4 regions of the Kitasatospora sp. NPDC032121 genome follow, and region 4 is predicted to be linked to each of the others. Evidence: riboswitches for the same ligand, from Rfam matches in the RefSeq annotation. Region 4 holds a riboswitch; each other region holds the start of a gene.
What was found. A riboswitch is a leader RNA that binds a small molecule or an ion and turns the genes downstream of it on or off. The one in region 4 is predicted to bind cobalamin.
Positions count from the first base shown of each region.

Region 1: another riboswitch for cobalamin. It lies ahead of metE (5-methyltetrahydropteroyltriglutamate--homocysteine S-methyltransferase); the one in region 4 lies ahead of ACZ5OX_RS15060 (ribonucleoside-diphosphate reductase subunit alpha).
Region 2: another riboswitch for cobalamin. It lies ahead of ACZ5OX_RS22255 (cobalamin biosynthesis protein); the one in region 4 lies ahead of ACZ5OX_RS15060 (ribonucleoside-diphosphate reductase subunit alpha).
Region 3: another riboswitch for cobalamin. It lies ahead of ACZ5OX_RS26360 (CoA-acylating methylmalonate-semialdehyde dehydrogenase); the one in region 4 lies ahead of ACZ5OX_RS15060 (ribonucleoside-diphosphate reductase subunit alpha).

Region 1 is NZ_JBVILX010000003.1:343,974-348,383, reverse strand. Features, by position in the region: gene metE (5-methyltetrahydropteroyltriglutamate--homocysteine S-methyltransferase) at 1-1,572, opposite strand, end outside; cobalamin riboswitch at 1,746-1,954, opposite strand; gene ACZ5OX_RS12515 (acyl-CoA thioesterase) at 2,045-2,497, opposite strand; gene cobF (precorrin-6A synthase (deacetylating)) at 2,995-3,753, shown strand; gene ACZ5OX_RS12505 (MarR family winged helix-turn-helix transcriptional regulator) at 3,860-4,312, opposite strand; gene ACZ5OX_RS12500 (MFS transporter) at 4,312-4,410, opposite strand, start outside.
Region 2 is NZ_JBVILX010000008.1:277,169-281,578, forward strand. Features, by position in the region: gene ACZ5OX_RS22250 (cobyric acid synthase) at 1-959, opposite strand, end outside; gene ACZ5OX_RS22255 (cobalamin biosynthesis protein) at 956-2,026, opposite strand; cobalamin riboswitch at 2,134-2,266, opposite strand; gene ACZ5OX_RS22260 (alpha/beta hydrolase) at 2,731-3,741, shown strand.
Region 3 is NZ_JBVILX010000012.1:23,361-27,770, reverse strand. Features, by position in the region: gene ACZ5OX_RS26365 (acyl-CoA dehydrogenase family protein) at 1-290, opposite strand, end outside; gene ACZ5OX_RS26360 (CoA-acylating methylmalonate-semialdehyde dehydrogenase) at 299-1,798, opposite strand; cobalamin riboswitch at 2,011-2,201, opposite strand; gene ACZ5OX_RS26355 (hypothetical protein) at 2,324-2,770, opposite strand; gene ACZ5OX_RS26350 (acyl-CoA synthetase) at 2,772-4,355, opposite strand; gene ACZ5OX_RS26345 (SDR family NAD(P)-dependent oxidoreductase) at 4,375-4,410, opposite strand, start outside.
Region 4 is NZ_JBVILX010000004.1:243,309-247,718, forward strand. Features, by position in the region: gene ACZ5OX_RS15055 (hypothetical protein) at 1-908, opposite strand, end outside; cobalamin riboswitch at 1,259-1,384, shown strand; gene ACZ5OX_RS15060 (ribonucleoside-diphosphate reductase subunit alpha) at 1,577-3,982, shown strand; gene ACZ5OX_RS15065 (ribonucleotide-diphosphate reductase subunit beta) at 4,003-4,410, shown strand, end outside.

The DNA of each region.
Region 1 (4,410 bases), on a different contig from region 4:
GACCCAGCCGTGCCGGGTGGCGAGGTAGCCGGTGAGCTGCTCGGCGAAGTACTGGACCATGTCGTTGCGTTCGGGCTCGCCGTGCACCAGGACGTCCAGGCCGGCCTTCTCCTGGTAGGCGATGACCTCGCGGATCTCGGCCTCCATCCGCTCCCGGTAGGTGTTCGCGTCGATCCGACCAGCCGTCAGATCGGCGCGTGCGGTGCGCAGTTCGGTGGTCTGCGGGAAGGATCCGATGGTGGTGGTCGGCAGCAGCGGCAGGCCGAGCCGGGCGCGCTGGGCCTCGGCCCGCTGCGGGTAGGCCTGGGCCCGGCGGGTGTCGTCGGCGGTGACGGCGGCGGCCCGGGCGCGCACCGCCGGGTCGTGGGTGATCGGGGAGTTGGCGCGGGAGGCGAGGTCGGCTCGGTTGGCGGCGAGTTCGGCGGTGATCGCGCCGGTGCCCTCGCGCAGGCCGCGGGCGAGCAGCGCCGTCTCGGCGGCCTTCTGCTTGGCGAAGGCCAGCCAGCGGGCGATCTGCGGGTCCAACTCCCGTTCGGCGGCGGCGTCGAGCGGGACGTGCAGCAGGGAGCAGGACGGCGCGACGTCGACGATGCCGGCGAGGCCCAGCAGGGTCGCCAGGGTGGACAGCGACTTCTCCAGGTCGTTGATCCAGATGTTGCGCCCGTCGATCACCCCGGCGACCAGCCGCTTGCCGGGCAGGCCGCCGACGGCGGCGAGGTCCTCCAGGTTGGCGGCGGCCGGACCGGTGAAGTCCAGCGCCAGGCCCTCCACCGGGGCCTTGGCCAGCACCGGCAGCGCCTCGCCGAGCCGGTCGAAGTAGCTCGCGATCAGCAGCTTGGGCCGCTCGGTGAGGGCGCCGAGCTCGCGGTAGGCCCGGGCGGCGGCGTTCAGCTCGGCCGGGGTCCGGTCCTGGACCAGCGCGGGCTCGTCCAGCTGGACCCACTCGGCCCCCGCGGCCCCGAGCGCCGCGAGCAGCTCCGCGTAGACCGGCAGCAGCCGGTCCAGCAGGGTGATCGGCTGGAAGTCCTCGGCCACCCCGGGGGCCGGCTTGGCCAGCAGCAGGTAGGTCACCGGACCGACCAGCACCGGACGGGCGGTGTGGCCGAGCGCGAGGGCCTCCTCGAACTCGCCGACCGCCTTGGCCGGGTTCGCGGCGAACACCGTGTCCGGCCCCAACTCCGGCACCAGGTAGTGGTAGTTGGTGTCGAACCACTTGGTCATCTCCAGCGGCGCGACGTCCTGGTTGCCGCGCGCCATCGCGAAGTACCCGTCCAGCGGGTCGGCGTCGACCGCCTCCCGGTGCCGCGGCGGGATCGCGCCGACCGCCACGCTGGCGTCCAGCACGTGGTCGTAGAACGAGAAGTCACCGGTCGGGACCTCCCCGACCCCCGCCTCGGCGAGCTGGGCCCAGTTGGTCCGGCGCAGGTCGGCCGCGGTCGACAGCAGCGCCTCGGCCGTGACCACGCCCTTCCAGTAGCCCTCGATCGCCTTCTTCAGTTCACGGTCACGACCCTGCCGGGGGTAGCCGTACGCGGTGGCCACGGACGCCGCGGCTGCGGACTTCGCTGTCAAGGGACTCTCCTTCGCGAGCCTGAATCCTCAAGTGCACCGGTGGTGGCACGAGGACGCGAAGGGATGACGAACCGGACGGACACCCGCACCCGTGCACGGCTCCGCCTGGTATGGTCGCCGACCCGCCCACGAGGTCACCGGATGGCCGCACGCGAACGGTCGCGCACGGGCAGTGGCAGGTCTTCGGACTCGTGGGCACGCCCACCCGGCCGAAACCGGGGCGGACACCTACTGGCCGTCGCTTCCCAGACCCGTCCCGGGTCCAGTGCGTATGACGGCGGTCGTTCCCACTCACCGCTGCGGGGCAGTCCCGGACTGGCCAGTTGAAAGGCGTCACCGGGTTCCCTCTTACGACACCCCGCCTGGCGGACGGGGCGAACCAGCTGCGTCGCCAGCTTAGGGGCAGAAGGTCGCCGTCGAGGCGGAAATCTCGAAAGGCGTCCGTATCGTGGGACGTCGCCGCCGCGTACGGCTACTCGGCCGAAGGTCCGCGCAGCTTGTCGGGGCCGCCGTCCTCCGGGACCAGCTCGGGGACGGGGTGGGGCCGCCCCTGCGAGTCGATCGCCACGAAGACCAGCTCCGCCGTCGCCACCCGGGTCACCGGCCCGGCGAGGTTCCAACGCTCCGAGGTCACCTCCACCGACACGTCCATCGAGGTCCGCCCGACGCTGCCGACCCGGGCTCGGACGGTGAGGAGGTCTCCCGCCCGGACGGGCGCGAGGAACGACATCCCCCGGACGGAGACGGTGACCGCGGGAACACCGGCGTGCCGGCCCGCGGCCGCGGCGGCCGCGTCGTCGATCAGCTTCATCATCACGCCGCCGTGCACCGAACCGTAGAGGTTGGTGTCGTGGTCGCTCATGATGTGGGCGAGGGTGACCGCCGAGTCGGCCGGGGTGCGGGAGAGGACAGCGGGACTGGTCACAGCGACGGCCCGCCCGTCATGGCGCCGTGGGAATCGTGGTCGGCGTTCCGCTGCACGGAACTCTCCTTCGTGAGGTCGCGCACCTCGGGCACGCCGAGGAGCGGGCAGCCGTCCGTATACGGCCCACCCGCACCATCGGCCCGCCCTCGGGGTCGTGGTGGGCCGCGGGCCACCACGGCACGCGGGCAGCGGCAGGTCTTCGGACTCGTGGGCGCGCCCTCCCGGCCGAACCGGGACGGACACCCACCGGTCGTCGCTCCCCGGACCCGTTGCCGGGCCCGGCGCGCAGGACGGCGGTCGTTGCCGCTCGCCGCCGCGGGCGGTCCCGGACTCCCTCCGGGTTCCCTCGTGACGACACCCCGCCCGGCGGGCGGGGCGAACCAGCTGCCTCGCCAGCTTACGTCCATCCGCGCAGCTCACAGCCACCGCCCACCGCTTCGGCCGGCCATGCACGGCCCCCGGGCCCGTACGCCGGGGCGGACGGCAGAATGTCCCCCATGCGGCACATCTTCGTCATCGGCATCGGTGCGGGCGACCCGGACCACCTCACCCTGCAAGCGGTCAAGGCGATCGGTCGCACCGACGTCTTCTTCATCCTCGACAAGAGCGAGGAACGGCAGGACCTGATCGCGCTGCGCCGCCGGATGCTGGCCGAGCACGGACGGCCCGGGCACCGCGTGGTCGAGGTGCCGGACGCCGAGCGGGACCGCACGACCCCGGCGTACGCGGCCGCCGTGGACGACTGGCGCGTCCGCCGCGCCGACCTGGTCGAACAGCTGCTCGCCGAGCACCTCGGCCCGGGCGAGAGCGGCGCGTTCCTGGTCTGGGGCGACCCGGCCCTCTACGACAGCGTCATCGCCGTGGTGGACGACGTGTCCACCCGGGGCGGCGCGCCGTTCGAGTACCAGGTCATCCCGGGCATCAGTAGCGTCTCCGCGCTCGCCGCCCGGCACCGCACCACGCTGACCAGGGTCGGCCGCCCGGTGCAGATCACCACCGGCCGCCGCCTGGCCGAGGGCTTCCCCGAGGGGGTGGACGACGTGGTGGTGATGCTCGACGGCCGGGCCGCCTTCACCGAGATCGACCCCGAGGGGCTGGAGATCCACTACGGCGCCTACCTCGGCACCCCCGACGAGGTGCTCGACTCCGGGCCGCTCGCCGAGGCGGCCCCGCGGATCCGTGAACTGCGGGAGCGGGCCCGGGAGCGCAAGGGCTGGATCATGGACACCTACCTGCTCCGGCGCTCGGACGGCTGACGGCCCACGGCTGACGGCTCACGGCTCACGGCTCACGGCTCACGGCTCACGGCTGACCGCTTCTCGCTTCCCGCCGACCGGGTCAGACGGTGAGCCGACCGCGGCCTCAGTCCAGCAGCTTCGCCAGTACCCGGTCGAGCGCGCGCAGGTCCTCCGGCGGCAGTCCGAGCAGCGCGTCCGGCGGCGTGGTGAGGATCGCGGTGGCGAGCGCCGCCTTCGCCTCGCCCTCCTCGGTGAGGTGGACCAGCTTGGAGCGCCGGTCGGCCGGGTTGGTGATGCGTTCGGCGAGCCCGCGCCGCACCAGGTCGTCCACGATGACGGTGGTGTACGGCGGATCGGCGGTCAGCCGCTCGGCCAGCTCCCGCAGGGTGATCGGGCCGGCGGCGAGCCGGCGCAGCGCCCTGACCCGACTGAAGCTCATGCCCAGGGCGTCGGCGACGGTCTTGCGGCGGTCGTCGCGCTCCAGCACGAGCGCGTACATCCCCTGCCAGACCCGGGCCGCCATGGCGGCGTCGGCCCCGCTCCCCTTGGGGTGCCCGCCGGTGTCAAGGCGCTCCATCAGGCGTCCACCGTCTCCTTCGTCTCCTCGGTTCCCTCGGCCGGCTCCTGCTCGGCGAGCCGTCGCGCCACGCGCTCGGCCGTCGTCCGGGCCCAGCG
Region 2 (4,410 bases), on a different contig from region 4:
AGGCCGCGCTCGCGCAGCCAGGCGAGGTCCGCGACGGTGGCCCGGGTGCCGGGCAGCACCACCAGGTCGGCGTCGGCCAGCTCCTCCGGCCTGGTCGCCCAGCGCACCAGCACGCCCGGCTCCTGCACGAGCGCGTCCACGTCGGTGAAGTTGGACAGCCGGGGGAAGCGCACCACGGCCACCCGCAGCACGTCCGCGCCGAGCGGCCCGGGCCCGTCCGCCCGGTCCACCACCGTGGACAGGTCCAGCGAGTCCTCGGCGTCCAGCCAGAGCCCGGGCAGCATCGGCAGCGTGCCCAGCACCGGACGGCCGGTCAGCTCGCGCAGCATGTCCAGTCCGGGTGCCAGCAGGCGCGCGTCGCCGCGGAACTTGTTGACGAACCAGCCCGCCACGTGCCGCTGGTCCTCCGCCGACAGCAGCGCCAGCGTCCCGTACATCGCCGCGAAGACCCCGCCCCGGTCGATGTCCCCGACCACCACCACCGGCAGGGCGGCGGCCGTGGCCAGGCCCATGTTGGCGATGTCGCGGTCGCGCAGGTTGATCTCGGCGGGCGAGCCCGCGCCCTCGCAGACCACCACGTCGTAGCGGCGGCGCAGGTCGGCCAGGCACTCCAGGGAGCGCTCCAGCAGGACGGGCTTGCGCTCGCGGTAGTCCAGCGCGCCCACCTCGGCCACCGGCCTGCCGAGCAGCACCACCTGGCTGCGGCCGTCCGCGCCCGGCTTGAGCAGCACCGGGTTCATCGCCGCCTCCGGCTCCACCCGGGCGGCCTGTGCCTGCATCGCCTGGGCGCGGCCGATCTCGGCGCCGTCGGAGGTGACGAAGGAGTTCAGCGACATGTTCTGCGCCTTGAACGGCGCGACCCGCACGCCCTGGCGGGCGAGCCAACGGCAGATCCCGGCCGTCACCACGCTCTTGCCCGCGTCCGAGGTCGTCCCCGCGACCAGCAGTGCGTTGCTCATCCCCGTCCCCTCATCCTCGGCAGCAGTCGCTTCGCCGGCACCCGTTCCGTCAGCACCCGTTGCGTCAGCGCACGTTTCGCCAGCACCCGTTTCGCCAGCATCCGCAGCAGGACGTGCCCCGCGACCGTCGTACCCAGCGCCAGCGCGCCCACCCGCCGGGAGAGCGCGCAGGCCCGCTCGATGTCGTCCACCGTCACCGGCCGCAGCTCCGCGCCCAGGACCGGCCGGTTCTCCACGCGCTCGCCGTACCGCAGCGTCCCGCCCAACCGGACGCCCACCGCGCCGGCGAACGCCGACTCGGCCTGGCCCGCGTTCGGGCTCGGGTGCGCGGAGCCGTCGCGCCGCCAGACCCGCCAGGCCGTCCGCGGTTCGGGCGCGGCGGCCACCGTCAGCAGGGCCGTCAGCCGGGCGCCCGGCCAGCCCGCCAGGTCGTCCAGCCGGGCCGAGGCCCAGCCGAACCGGGCGTAGCGCGGCGAGCGGTGGCCCACCATGGCGTCCAGGGTGTTCACGGCGCGGAAGGCGAGCAGGCCGGGCGTGCCGGCCAGGGCGCCCCAGGTCAGCGCGTTGACCACGGCGTCGGCGGTGTTCTCCGCCACCGACTCGACCACCGCCCGGGCGATCTGCTGCCCGTCCAGCGCGCTCGGATCCCGCCCGCACAGGTGCGGCAGCCGTTCCCGCGCGGCCGTGAGGTCGCCCGCCGCCAGCGAGCGGCCGATGGTGCGCGCCTCCCGGGTCAGCGAGGTGCCGCCGAGCACCGTCCAGGTCGCGGCCGCCGCCAGCGCCGCCCGGCCCAGCGGGCGCCGGCCCACCGTACGGTCCAGGGCGAGCGCGCCCGCCGCGACCGCGCCCACGCACAGCGCCGTGTACCCGGCCCCGGCGGCGCGGCCGTCGCGCCACAGCCGCCGCTCCAGCCGGGTCGCGGCGCTGCCGAAGACGGCCACCGGGTGGCCCCGGCGGGGGTCGGCGAAGCGGGCGTCGGCGGCGTAGCCCGCGGCGGCGCCGAGCGCGAACGCGGCGGCGCGGGTCAGCGGGCGGCGCACGGAAGGGGAAGGCGCGGGCGGGATCATCGGTCGCACGGCGGAAGGCAGCTCGGGGTCGGGCAGGGCGGGGCAGCCTGCATCGCGTGCGTGTCCTCACTCAGGGTCCGCGCCCTGGATCGACGTGACGGCGGCGAGAGTCTCCTGGCTTCCGGGTCGAACGCACCCTCGGAGCCTTCCAGCGGCCGTCGACGGCCCGCCGTGGCGATGTTCCGAGCGTGCTCCCCGGTGACAGTGGCGGGACCGCGCCGGACTTCCACCGGCTTCCTCTCCATGCCTCCGTTTGGCCCCAGGATCCCATCACGGGCCCGAACCGGGAGTCAACCGAGGTCACGGAGGGGTTGGTCACACCCGGACGCCGCTGACGCCCCGTGGGACCGGCCGGCGCGGCGGGCCGAGGACGGGGCCTGCCGCTGCCCTCGTCCTCGTCCTCGGCCTTCGTCTTTCCGCCGGCCCGCCGTCCTCGCCACCCGTCTGTGGCGCCACCTCGGCAGAGCCAGGGCCGCCGGCTCCTCGGCAGGGCCGGTCCGCCGCCCGGGTGACCCGGACGGCCCAGCCCGGTGGCCGGGCGGGCGGGGCGCCGGTGAACTGGTGTCCGAACACCGTCCGGTCCGTGAGGCACGAGAGCGGGGAACGAAATGCGTTGGGGAACCGCAGCCGTCGTGGCGGCCGCCGCGGTCGGGGCCGCCGTGCTGGTGATCGGCCGTCGGGCATCCGAGCGGATGGTCCGTCCGGTGACCACTGTTCAGGAGTCCGCTCCGGTCGTGGTCCTCGGCCTCGCCCCCGGGCGGGTCACCTTCACCCGCGGCCCCGGGAGCCTGCGCCCCGGCCGCTGGGCGGTCGAGTGGGCGGACGGCGGTCACGCGGTCGTCGAGGAGGTCCTGCACAGTGACGAGCAGGAGGTCACCCGCCGGCTGGTCCGCGCCGACCGGGGCACCCTCACCCCCGGCACCGAGGTCCGCTTCACCCCGCGGGTCCACCTCGGCGACCCCACCGAGGCGCTCGGCCTCGCCTTCGCCGACACCGCCGTCGACGGCGAGCTCGGCGCCCTTCCCGCCTGGCAGCTCGACGGCAAACGCGGCACCTGGGTGATCCTGGTGCACGGCCCCGAGGCCGACCGTCGGCAGACCCTCCCCGTGCTCCCCGTCCTCGACCGGCTCGGCCTGCCCGCCCTCGCCGTCACCTACCGCGGCGACCGGGGCGCCCCCGCCTCCCCGGACGGGCTCAGCCACTTCGGCGAGACCGAGTGGCGCGACGTCGAGGCGGCGATACGGCTGGCGCTGCACAGCGGCGCCGGCAACGTGATCCTCTACGGCTGGTCCCTCGGTGCGACCATGGTCCTCCACACGGCGGCCCGCTCCGCCTGGTCGCACGCCGTCCGGGGCCTGGTCCTCGACTCACCCGTGCTCGACCTCCCGGCCTCAGCCCGCCGGGACGCCGCCCGCTCCGGCTTCCCGGGCGTCGCGGCGGAGCTCGGCGCCCTCGCCGCCGAGGGCCGGACCGGCGTCGACCTCGCCGACTTCGGCCGCATCGCCGAGGGTGCCGACCTGCGGGTGCCCACCCTCCTCCTGCACAGCCCCGAGGACCGGATCGCCCCCTTCGGCGCCGTCCAGAAGCTGGCCGCCGCCCGCCGCGACGTGGTCAGCCTCCAGGCCTTCCCCGGCGCCGACCACGCGACCCTCTGGAACAGCGCCCCCGAGCGCTATGCCGAGCTCCTCCGCCGGTGGCTCACTCCGCTGCTCTAGCCGCCCTCCGCGCGAGCCCTTCCGCTCGAGCCGTTCCGCGCGAGCCGTTCCGTGCGAGCCTTTCCGCGCGAGCCGTTCCGTGCGAGCCTTTCCGCGCGAGTCCTGCCGTACGAGCCGTTCCGCGTGAGCCCCCCTCTCCGCGCGGGGCGCTTTCGGCCGGGTCCCGTCGGTTTTTCCGCTCGGCTTCCCCCCGTCTACGAATGAACGTTTCTCCCATTACGTCGAGCGCGCACGAGAAGTCGGCCCGTCCGACTTCTCGTGCAGCACGATCCCCCCGCCCCCGCCCGCCATCCGTCCGGATTCGGGCTGGACAGCCCGGCCGGAAGTCGGGGGAGGGGATTGCCCGTGCGAAATCCGGCGCGTCGTCAGGGGCAATAGTTGGCCCGATCCCTTACCCCCCACCCGTACGCACGGTGACCGGTCGAGTATTCCCGGCAACCGATGCGCCCGGGATGGCATGGGCAGGCCATACGTTTCCGGCCAGGCGGTTTGCCGCTGTTGCCCGATCTTGCGGAGGTGCCGCCGCCGCTCGCCCGGTCGTACGGACAACCGGATGTGACAGAAGGCCGGTACAAGGGGAAGACTGCTCGACGTGACGTCTCGGAACCCGCGCGACCGTGATGCCCCGCTCCCGCCGACGATCGGTACCGGTGCGACGGTGACCCGTCT
Region 3 (4,410 bases), on a different contig from region 4:
ATCATCCAGGCGACCATGTTGTGGATGGACAGGTAGGCGGCGATCGAGGGGCAGCCGGTCGCCAGCGCCTCGAAGACGAGCACGCCGTCGGCGCGGGTGAGCCCGGATCCGCCGGACTCCTCGCCGACGTAGACGCCGGCCAGGCCGACCTCCGCCGCCTTGCGCAGCACGTCCACCGGGAAGTGCTTGGCCTGGTCCCACTCGACGGCGTTCGGCGCGAGGTGCTCGCGGGCGAAGGCCCGGGTCGTCTCGACGATGGCGAGTTGATCGTCGGTCAGTTGAGCGTGCACGGCCCGCCTCAGCCCATCGTCGGCATGGTGAAGCTCGCGCCCTCCTTGACCCCGGAGGGCCAGCGCGAGGTGACGGTGCGGGTGCGGGTGTAGAAGCGGATCGAGTCCGGCCCGTGCTGGTTGAGGTCGCCGAAGGCGGAGCGCTTCCAACCGCCGAAGGTGTGGTAGGCGATCGGGACCGGGATGGGCACGTTGACGCCGACCATGCCGGTGTTCACCCGGCGGGTGAAGTCGCGGGCGGTGTCGCCGTCCCGGGTGTAGATGGCCACGCCGTTGCCGTACTCGTGCTCGCTGGGCAGCCGCAGCGCCTCCTCGTAGTCGGCGGCGCGGACGACGGTGAGCACCGGGCCGAAGATCTCCTCCTGGTAGATCCGCATGTCCGGGGTGACCCGGTCGAACAGCGAGGCGCCGAGGAAGTAGCCGTCCTCGTGGCCGGGGAGGCGGAAGTCCCTTCCGTCCACGACGAGTTCGGCGCCCTCCCGGACGCCGAGGTCCAGGTGGCCGCGGACGCGGTCCAGCGCGTCGCGGCCCACCAGCGGGCCGAAGTCCGCCGCCTGGTCGTCCGAGCGGCCGACCTTCAGCGCGGCGATCCGCTCGACCAGCTTGGCCACCAGGGCGTCCGCGGTCTCCTCACCCACCGGGACGGCGACCGAGATCGCCATGCAGCGTTCTCCGGCCGAGCCGTAGCCGGCACCGACCAGCGCGTCGGCGGCCTGGTCGAGGTCGGCGTCCGGCATCACGATCATGTGGTTCTTGGCGCCGCCGAAGCACTGCGCCCGCTTCCCGTGCGCGGCGGCGGTCGCGTACACGTACTGGGCGATCGGCGTGGAGCCGACGAAACCGAGCGCCTCGACCCGCGGGTCCTCCAGCAGGGTGTCCACGGCCTCCTTGCCGCCGTTGACCACGTTGAGCACGCCGGGTGGCAGCCCGGCCTCCAGGAACAGCTCGGCCAGCCGCAGCGGCACCGAGGGGTCGCGCTCGGAGGGCTTGAGGACGAAGGCGTTGCCGCAGGCCAGCGCGGGTGCGGCCTTCCACAGCGGGATCATCGCGGGGAAGTTGAACGGCGTGATGCCGGCGACGACACCGAGCGGCTGGCGCATCGAGTAGACGTCGATGCCGGTGCCGGCGTTGTCGCTGAACTCGCCCTTCAGCAGGTGCGGGATCCCGGCGGCGAACTCCACGACCTCCAGGCCGCGTTGGATGTCGCCGTGGGCGTCCGCGACGGTCTTGCCGTGCTCGGCGGACAGCAGCCGGGCCAGTTCCTCCCTCTCCTGCTCGACCAGTTGCAGGAATCGCAGCAGCACCCGCGCCCGCCGCTGCGGGTTCCACGCCGCCCACGCGGGCTGGGCCTGCGCGGAGTCGGCGATCACCGCCTCGACCTCGGCGCGGTCGGCCAGCGGCACCCGGGCCTGCACCCGGCCGGTGTTGGGGTCGTACACGTCGCCGAAGCGGCCGGACGTCCCGGCGACGCGCTTGCCGCCGACGAAGTGGGTCAGTTCACGGACCATCGGTTCCTACTCTCGACAGGGTCGGGGAGAGGAGGAATGGAGGCCGCCGCCGACGGGCGGGCGCACGGTGATGCGGCCCCGCGACGTCACGGTGGCGGTGGCATGACGAGCTGTCAGAGCGAGTGGGCCCCGGCAGTCGTCGGCACAGGACAGCCAGGAGCAGCGGAACGGGAGCAGCCCGGAGTCATGCGTGTCGTCTCCATCCTCGTGGAAAACACGGATCACCCGCGGCCGGTATCCTGACTCCCGGATCACCGCACGCCCTCAGGCCTTCCCGGCTGGCTGCCAGTGGCCGTCCCTCGCGAGGACGAACTCCCCGGTCACAGTGGCGGGACCGTGCCGGACTCACACCGGCTTCCCTGACACCGCGGACCTGTCATCGACCATATAGTTGGACGTCCTAGTAAGTCCAGGGGTCGCGGGGGCCTTTCGCGCGGATCACCGTCCGGCCCCACCGGGCCGACGGGCCCGTCCCCGGCCGGAGGCTGGGCCTCCGGCCGGGGACGGGCGGCGCAAGGGGCCCCCTCAGGCCCCGGGGACCCGGTCGAGGGCGGAGTCGATCCGGGTCGCCCACTCCGGCTCCCTGGTCAGCAGGCCGTACTCGCCGCTGACCAGGTCGATGTCCACGACGTGCCGGAAGCCCGCTTCCGCCGCCGCCGCGAGACGCGTCCGGTCGTCGGCGGGCGCCGCGAAGACCACCCGCCGGCACCCGGGGTCCGCCGCCGCGAGCGCGTCGGCGAAGGCCGTCAGCAGAGCGGGCAGGGCCTCGTCGGCGCAGGCGTCCACCCGGATCTCCAGGTCGCGCAGCCCCACCGGGTAGGCGTCGCGCAGCCGGCCGGCCGCGCACCGTTCCAAGCGGACCTCGATGCCGCCCGTCACCCGCAGGTCGAGGGCGTGGCGGGTGCTCCGGCGCGTCTCGGTCCGCAAGCCCGGGGCGAGGCTCACGTTCGGCAGCGGTGGCACGGGGAGCACGTCACTCCTCCTCGGCCGCGAGTTGCCGGATGACCGGCTTGTTGAGCTTGCCGGAGCCGTTGCGGGGCACGGTCTCGACGACCTTGAGGCGGCGCGGCAGCTTGTACCGGGCCAGGTGCCGGGCCGCGTGGTCGCGCACGTCGTCGAGGGTGATGCCGGTCCCCTCGGCCACCGAGACCACGGCGACGACGGTCTCACCCCACTGCGGGTCGGGGAAGCCGACGACGGCGACGTCCAGGACACCCGGCATGCCGGCGAGGGCCTGTTCGACCTCGGCCGGGTACACGTTCTCCCCGCCACTGATGATCATGTCCTTGAGGCGGTCGACGACGTACAGGCAGCCGTCCTCGTCCAGGTAGCCGATGTCCCCGGAGTGGAACCAGCCCTCCTCGTCGTACGCCTCGGCGGTCGCCTCGGGGTTGTTCCAGTAGCCGGCGGCCACGTTCGGGCCGCGGACGACGATCTCGCCCCGACGGCCCGTCTCCACCGGCCGCTTGGTGACGGCGTCGACCACCCGCACCTGGGTGTACGGCATGGGGACGCCGGCCGAGCCGATCTTGTCGAGGGTGAGTTCCGACGGGAGGTGGGTGGCGAACGGCGCGGTCTCGGTCAGGCCCCACGCCTGCTGGAGCAGCAGGCCGCGCTCGGCGTACTGCTGGACCAGCGAGGGCGGGACGGGGGCGCCCGCGACCACGACCGCCCTCAGTCGGCCGAGGTCCCGTTCGAAGAGGCCCGGCACCCGGCCCAGGGCGGCGAACATCTGCGGCACGCCGAACATCGAGTTGACCCCCAGCCGCACCAGGTCGTCGGCGCACTGCTCGGGATCGAACGTCCGGCGCACCACCACGGTGCCGCCCCGGGTGAGCGTGCGCAGCGCGAAGCTGTTCAGCGCTCCGATGTGGAACAGCGGCGCCGCCGCGTAGGTGGTGTCGCCGCGCCTGGTGTCCAGGCGCAGTTCCACGTTGACCGAGTTCCACCACACGTTGCCGTGGGTCAGGACGACGCCCTTGGGGGTTCCGGTGGTGCCTGAGGTGAACATCAGGATGGCCGGGTCGTCGGCCCGCTTCACCGCGACGGTGGGGGTGGGCTCGGCCGCCGCGAGGAGGGGGGACCACGGCTCCCAGCCCCGCGCCGGACCGGCCGGCGCCTCGGGGTCGTCGTCGACGAGCAGGAAGCGGTGCAGGTCCGTCCCGTCGCGGACCCGGTCCACGCAGGCCCGGTGGCCCTCCTCGCAGACGACGGCGGTGGCGCCGCTGCTGCGCAGCACCCCGGCGAGTTCGGGGTCGGCGAAGCGGAAGTTCACCGGGACGAACAGCGCGCCGAGGCGGAAGGCGGCCAGCATGGTGACGAAGAAGGCCGCGCTGTTCAGCCCGAGGTAGCCGACGCGGTCGCCGTCGCGGACCCCGCCCTCGGCCAGGACGGTGGCCAGTCGCGCGGCCTTGTCATCGAGTTGACGATACGTCAGGTCGCCGCCCGGGTAGTCGACGACGACGGTGTCCGCGTGGTACCGGGCGTTGCGGGCGACGGCCGCGGCGGGGTTCAGGTCGACCGCGATGCCGGAGTTGTGGGGGTGTGGCGTGGTCACGGTGGGCTCCTCGTTGAGCTCAGAGGTGGTCGCCGCCTGCGGCGCTGGCGAACCC
Region 4 (4,410 bases):
GCCGTGGCGTCCGGGGCGTTGCCGCCCTTCGCCGAGCCCTCGACCGTGAAGTAGCCGTACCGGCCCAGGCTGTTGTGGGTGCCGGTGCAGCCGGCGCCGGCGCAGAAGGCCGGCGCCCCGGCCGCCGGCGCGCCCTTGAGCTGCCCGGTGAAGTTCTTCAGCGCGGTCTCGGCCTGGAGCTTGTGGTCGAAGACCGCCACCCCGACGGTGACCGCGCTCTCACCGGAGACGTACGTCGCCCGGAGCACCTGCTGGCACCCCTGGTCGCCGAGCACCTTGCCCAGCCCGCCGGTCGTGGAGTTCCCGTCCCAGCAGGGCGAGTCCAGCGCCACGACGGTCCGGTTCCAGGTGGCGCCGTTGATCGTCACCTGGAGCGCGGAGAACAGCGCTCCCGCGTCCTGCGGCGCCGGGTCGGTGGCGGCCTCCCAGATCGGCTTGGACGGGTCGTCCGGCTGGCCGCCCGGCGTGCCGGACGTACTCGGAGGCGCGACCGGCTGGGTGCTCTTGACGGCCGTCGGGGAGCCGTCGTCCTTCTTGCCCTTGAACAGCACCACACCGCCGGCGACCAGGCCGCCCACCACGGCGACCGCGGCCACCACGCCGATGACCCTCATCCGGCGACGGCGCTTGCCCTCGGCCTCGTTGCGGTCCGCCAGCGCGTCCCAGTCCGGCTCGGCCCGCTGCGGCGGGACCGGCTGCTGGGGCTGCTGCTGGAGGTGCCACTGGGGCTGCGGCTGGGGGGCCGGCTGGGGCTGGGGCTGCGGCTGCTGCTGCGCGAAGGGCGGCGGCGCGACGGGCTGCGGCTGGGCGTGCGGCGGCTGCCCGACCGGCGGAGCCGGCTGCGGCGCGGGCGCGACCGGCTGCGGCACCGGCGGGATGGGCTGCGCGACCGGCTGCGCCGCCGGCACGACCGGCCCGTACGAGGCCGGCGGCGGCCCGAAACCCCCGCTCGGCGGCGGTACCGGACCAGGTACCACCGGCTGCTGACTCTGTGCGCCCCCCGGCCCGGCGGGAGGCGTTCCCTGCGGCCCCTGCCCAGGTACGCCAGTTCCGTCGCTCATGCGCCCAGATCGTAGGGCATCCTCGTGTCGGCCGATCCTCCCGGTGACCATTCCGTATCGAAACCAGGACGCCCCCGGCCCGGTTCCGGGGCCTCGCAGGGCCATCCTGGGCCACGTTTCCGGTACCACCGGTCATCGCCCCGACACGCGGCGCCGCACTACATCTGGGGTCGCTTCAGGGAGACACCACTACATGTATGCTCGCTTCTGCTGTCGATGCAGGGGAACCCGGTGCGAATCCGGGACTGCCCCGCAGCGGTGTGCGGGCGGCTCCAGCAGCCGTACCCGCGAGTCCGATGACCTGCCGACAGCGTGCGCCACGGCCCTCCCGCAGAGGCCGCGCCGACACGAGCAGTACCCCTCCGGGCCTCGCGGGCGGGCCGGGGAGTCACCGTCGCGCGACGCCGTCTGCGTTCGTGCCGTGCTCCCCTGCCCCGATCGGCCCGGTGGCCCCCGATCACCGCCGCCGATCGCCGCCAGGAGAGAGCGCCTTGACCACCGCCGCCTCAGCCACCCTGCCCGCCCAGGGCACCGGTACCGCCTTCACCGACCCGACGGTCTCCGACCCCGGCGGCGCCCTGCTGCGGCTGCTCACCGACCGCAGCACCGACCTCACCGAGGTCGACCCCGGCCACGTCGCCGCCGCCGCGCTGCGCGGCCGCCACGCCGGCTCGGACTTCGCCGAGCTGCGCGGGCTGGCCGTGGACGCCGCCGCATCGATGATCGCCGAGGACCCCCAGTACTCGAAGCTGGCCGCCCGCCTGCTCGCCCTGGAGATCGTCGACGAGGCGAATAGCCAGGGCTCGGTGTCCTTCTCCGCCTCGATCGCCGTCGGCCACACCGAGGGCCTGATCGGCGACACCACCGCGGACTTCGTCGCCAAGCACGCCGCCGCCCTGGACGCGCTGATCGACACCACCGGCGACGACCGCTTCGAGTACTTCGGCCTGCGCACCGTGCAGTCCCGCTACCTGCTGCGCCACCCGATCACCCGCAAGGTGATCGAGACCCCGCAGCACTTCCTGCTCCGCGTCGCCTGTGGCCTGGCGGTCGGCGACAGCGAGCAGTCGGTCCGCGAGGTGGCCGAGCTGTACGGCCTGATGAGCCGCCTGGAGTACCTGACCTCCTCGCCGACGCTCTTCAACTCCGGCACCCGGCACCCGCAGATGTCGAGCTGCTACCTGCTCGACTCGCCGCTGGACAACCTGGACTCGATCTACAACCGCTACGCGCAGATCGCCCGCCTCTCCAAGCACGCCGGCGGCATCGGCCTGTCCTACTCGCGCATCCGCTCGCGCGGCAGCCTGATCCGCGGCACCAACGGCAAGTCCAACGGCATCGTGCCGTTCCTGCGCACCCTCGACTCCTCCGTCGCCGCCGTCAACCAGGGCGGCCGCCGCAAGGGCGCGGCCTGCGTCTACCTGGAGACCTGGCACGCCGACATCGAGGAGTTCCTGGAGCTCCGCGACAACACCGGCGAAGAGGCCCGCCGCACCCACAACCTCAACCTGGCGCACTGGATCCCGGACGAGTTCATGCGCCGGGTCAACGCCAACGAGGACTGGTCGCTGTTCTCCCCGGCCGACGTGCCGGAGCTGGTCGACCTGTGGGGCGCCGACTTCGACGAGGCCTACCGCAAGGCCGAGCAGGCCGGCAAGGCCGTCCGCACCATCCCGGCGCAGACCCTGTACGCCCGCATGATGCGCACCCTGGCGCAGACCGGCAACGGCTGGATGACCTTCAAGGACGCCTCCAACCGCGCCGCCAACCAGACCGCCCTGCCGGGCCGCACGGTGCACTCCTCCAACCTGTGCACCGAGATCCTGGAGGTCACGGACGACTCCGAGACCGCCGTCTGCAACCTGGGCTCGGTCAACCTGGGCGCCCACGTCGCCGCCGGCGCCTCGGCCGACGACCTGATCGGCGCGATGGACTGGGAGCGGCTGGACGCCACCGTGCGCACCGCCGTCACCTTCCTCGACCGCGTGGTGGACATCAACTTCTACCCGACCACCGAGGCCGGGACGTCCAACTCCCGCTGGCGCCCGGTCGGCCTCGGCGTGATGGGCCTCCAGGACGTCTTCTTCAAGCTGCGGATCGACTTCGACTCGGCCGAGGCCAAGGCCCTCTCCACCCTCATCGCCGAGCGCATCATGCTCACCGCCTACGAGCGCTCCGCCGACCTGGCCGAGCAGCTCGGCCGCCACGAGGCGTACGGCGAGACCCGCGCCGCCCGCGGCGAGCTGCACATCGACCACTTCCCGACGGCCGCCCCGCAGTGGGCCGACCGCTGGACGGCGCTGCGCGCCCGGATCGCCGAGACCGGCCTGCGCAACTCGCTGCTGCTGGCCATCGCGCCGACCGCGACCATCGCCTCCATCGCCGGCGTGTACGAGTGCATCGAGCCGCAGGTGTCCAACCTGTTCAAGCGCGAGACGCTGTCCGGCGAGTTCCTCCAGGTCAACCCGTACCTGGTGCGCGAGCTCAAGGAGCTCGGTGTCTGGGACCAGCAGACCCGCGACGCCCTGCGCGACGCCAACGGGTCCGTCCAGGAGCTGAACTGGCTGCCGGCCGAGGTGCGGTCGCTGTACCGCACGGCCTGGGAGCTGCCGCAGCGCGCCCTGATCGACCTGGCCGCGGCCCGCATGCCGTACCTGGACCAGAGCCAGTCCCTGAACCTGTTCATGGCGGCGCCGACCATCGGCAAGCTCAGCTCGATGTACGCCTACGCGTGGAAGGTCGGTCTGAAGACCACCTACTACCTGCGTTCGCGCCCGGCCACCCGTATCGCCCAGGCCGCGTCCGGCACCGCCCGGGCCGCCGCGCCGGTGCCCGTGAACACCCCCTCCCTCACCCCGGAGCAGGAAGCCGCCATCGCCTGCTCCCTGGAGAACCCCGAGTCCTGCGAGGCCTGCCAGTGAGCACCCCCGAAGACCGCAAGATGCTGCTCGACCCCGGCTTCGAGCTGACCCTGCGCCCGATGCGCTACCCGTCGTTCTACGACCGGTACCGGGACGCCATCAAGAACACCTGGACGGTGGAGGAGGTGGACCTGCACTCCGACGTCGCCGACCTCGCCAAGCTCAGCGAGGGCGAGCGGCACATGATCGGCCGCCTGGTCGCCTTCTTCGCGACCGGTGACTCGATCGTCGCGAACAACGTGGTGCTGAGCCTCTACAAGCACATCAACTCGCCCGAGGCGCGGCTGTACCTCTCGCGGCAGCTGTTCGAAGAGGCCGTCCATGTGCAGTTCTACCTGACGCTGCTGGACACCTACCTGCCCGACCCGGAGGACCGCGCGGCCGCGTTCGCCGCCGTGGAGAACATCCCCTCCATCGCGCAGAAGGCC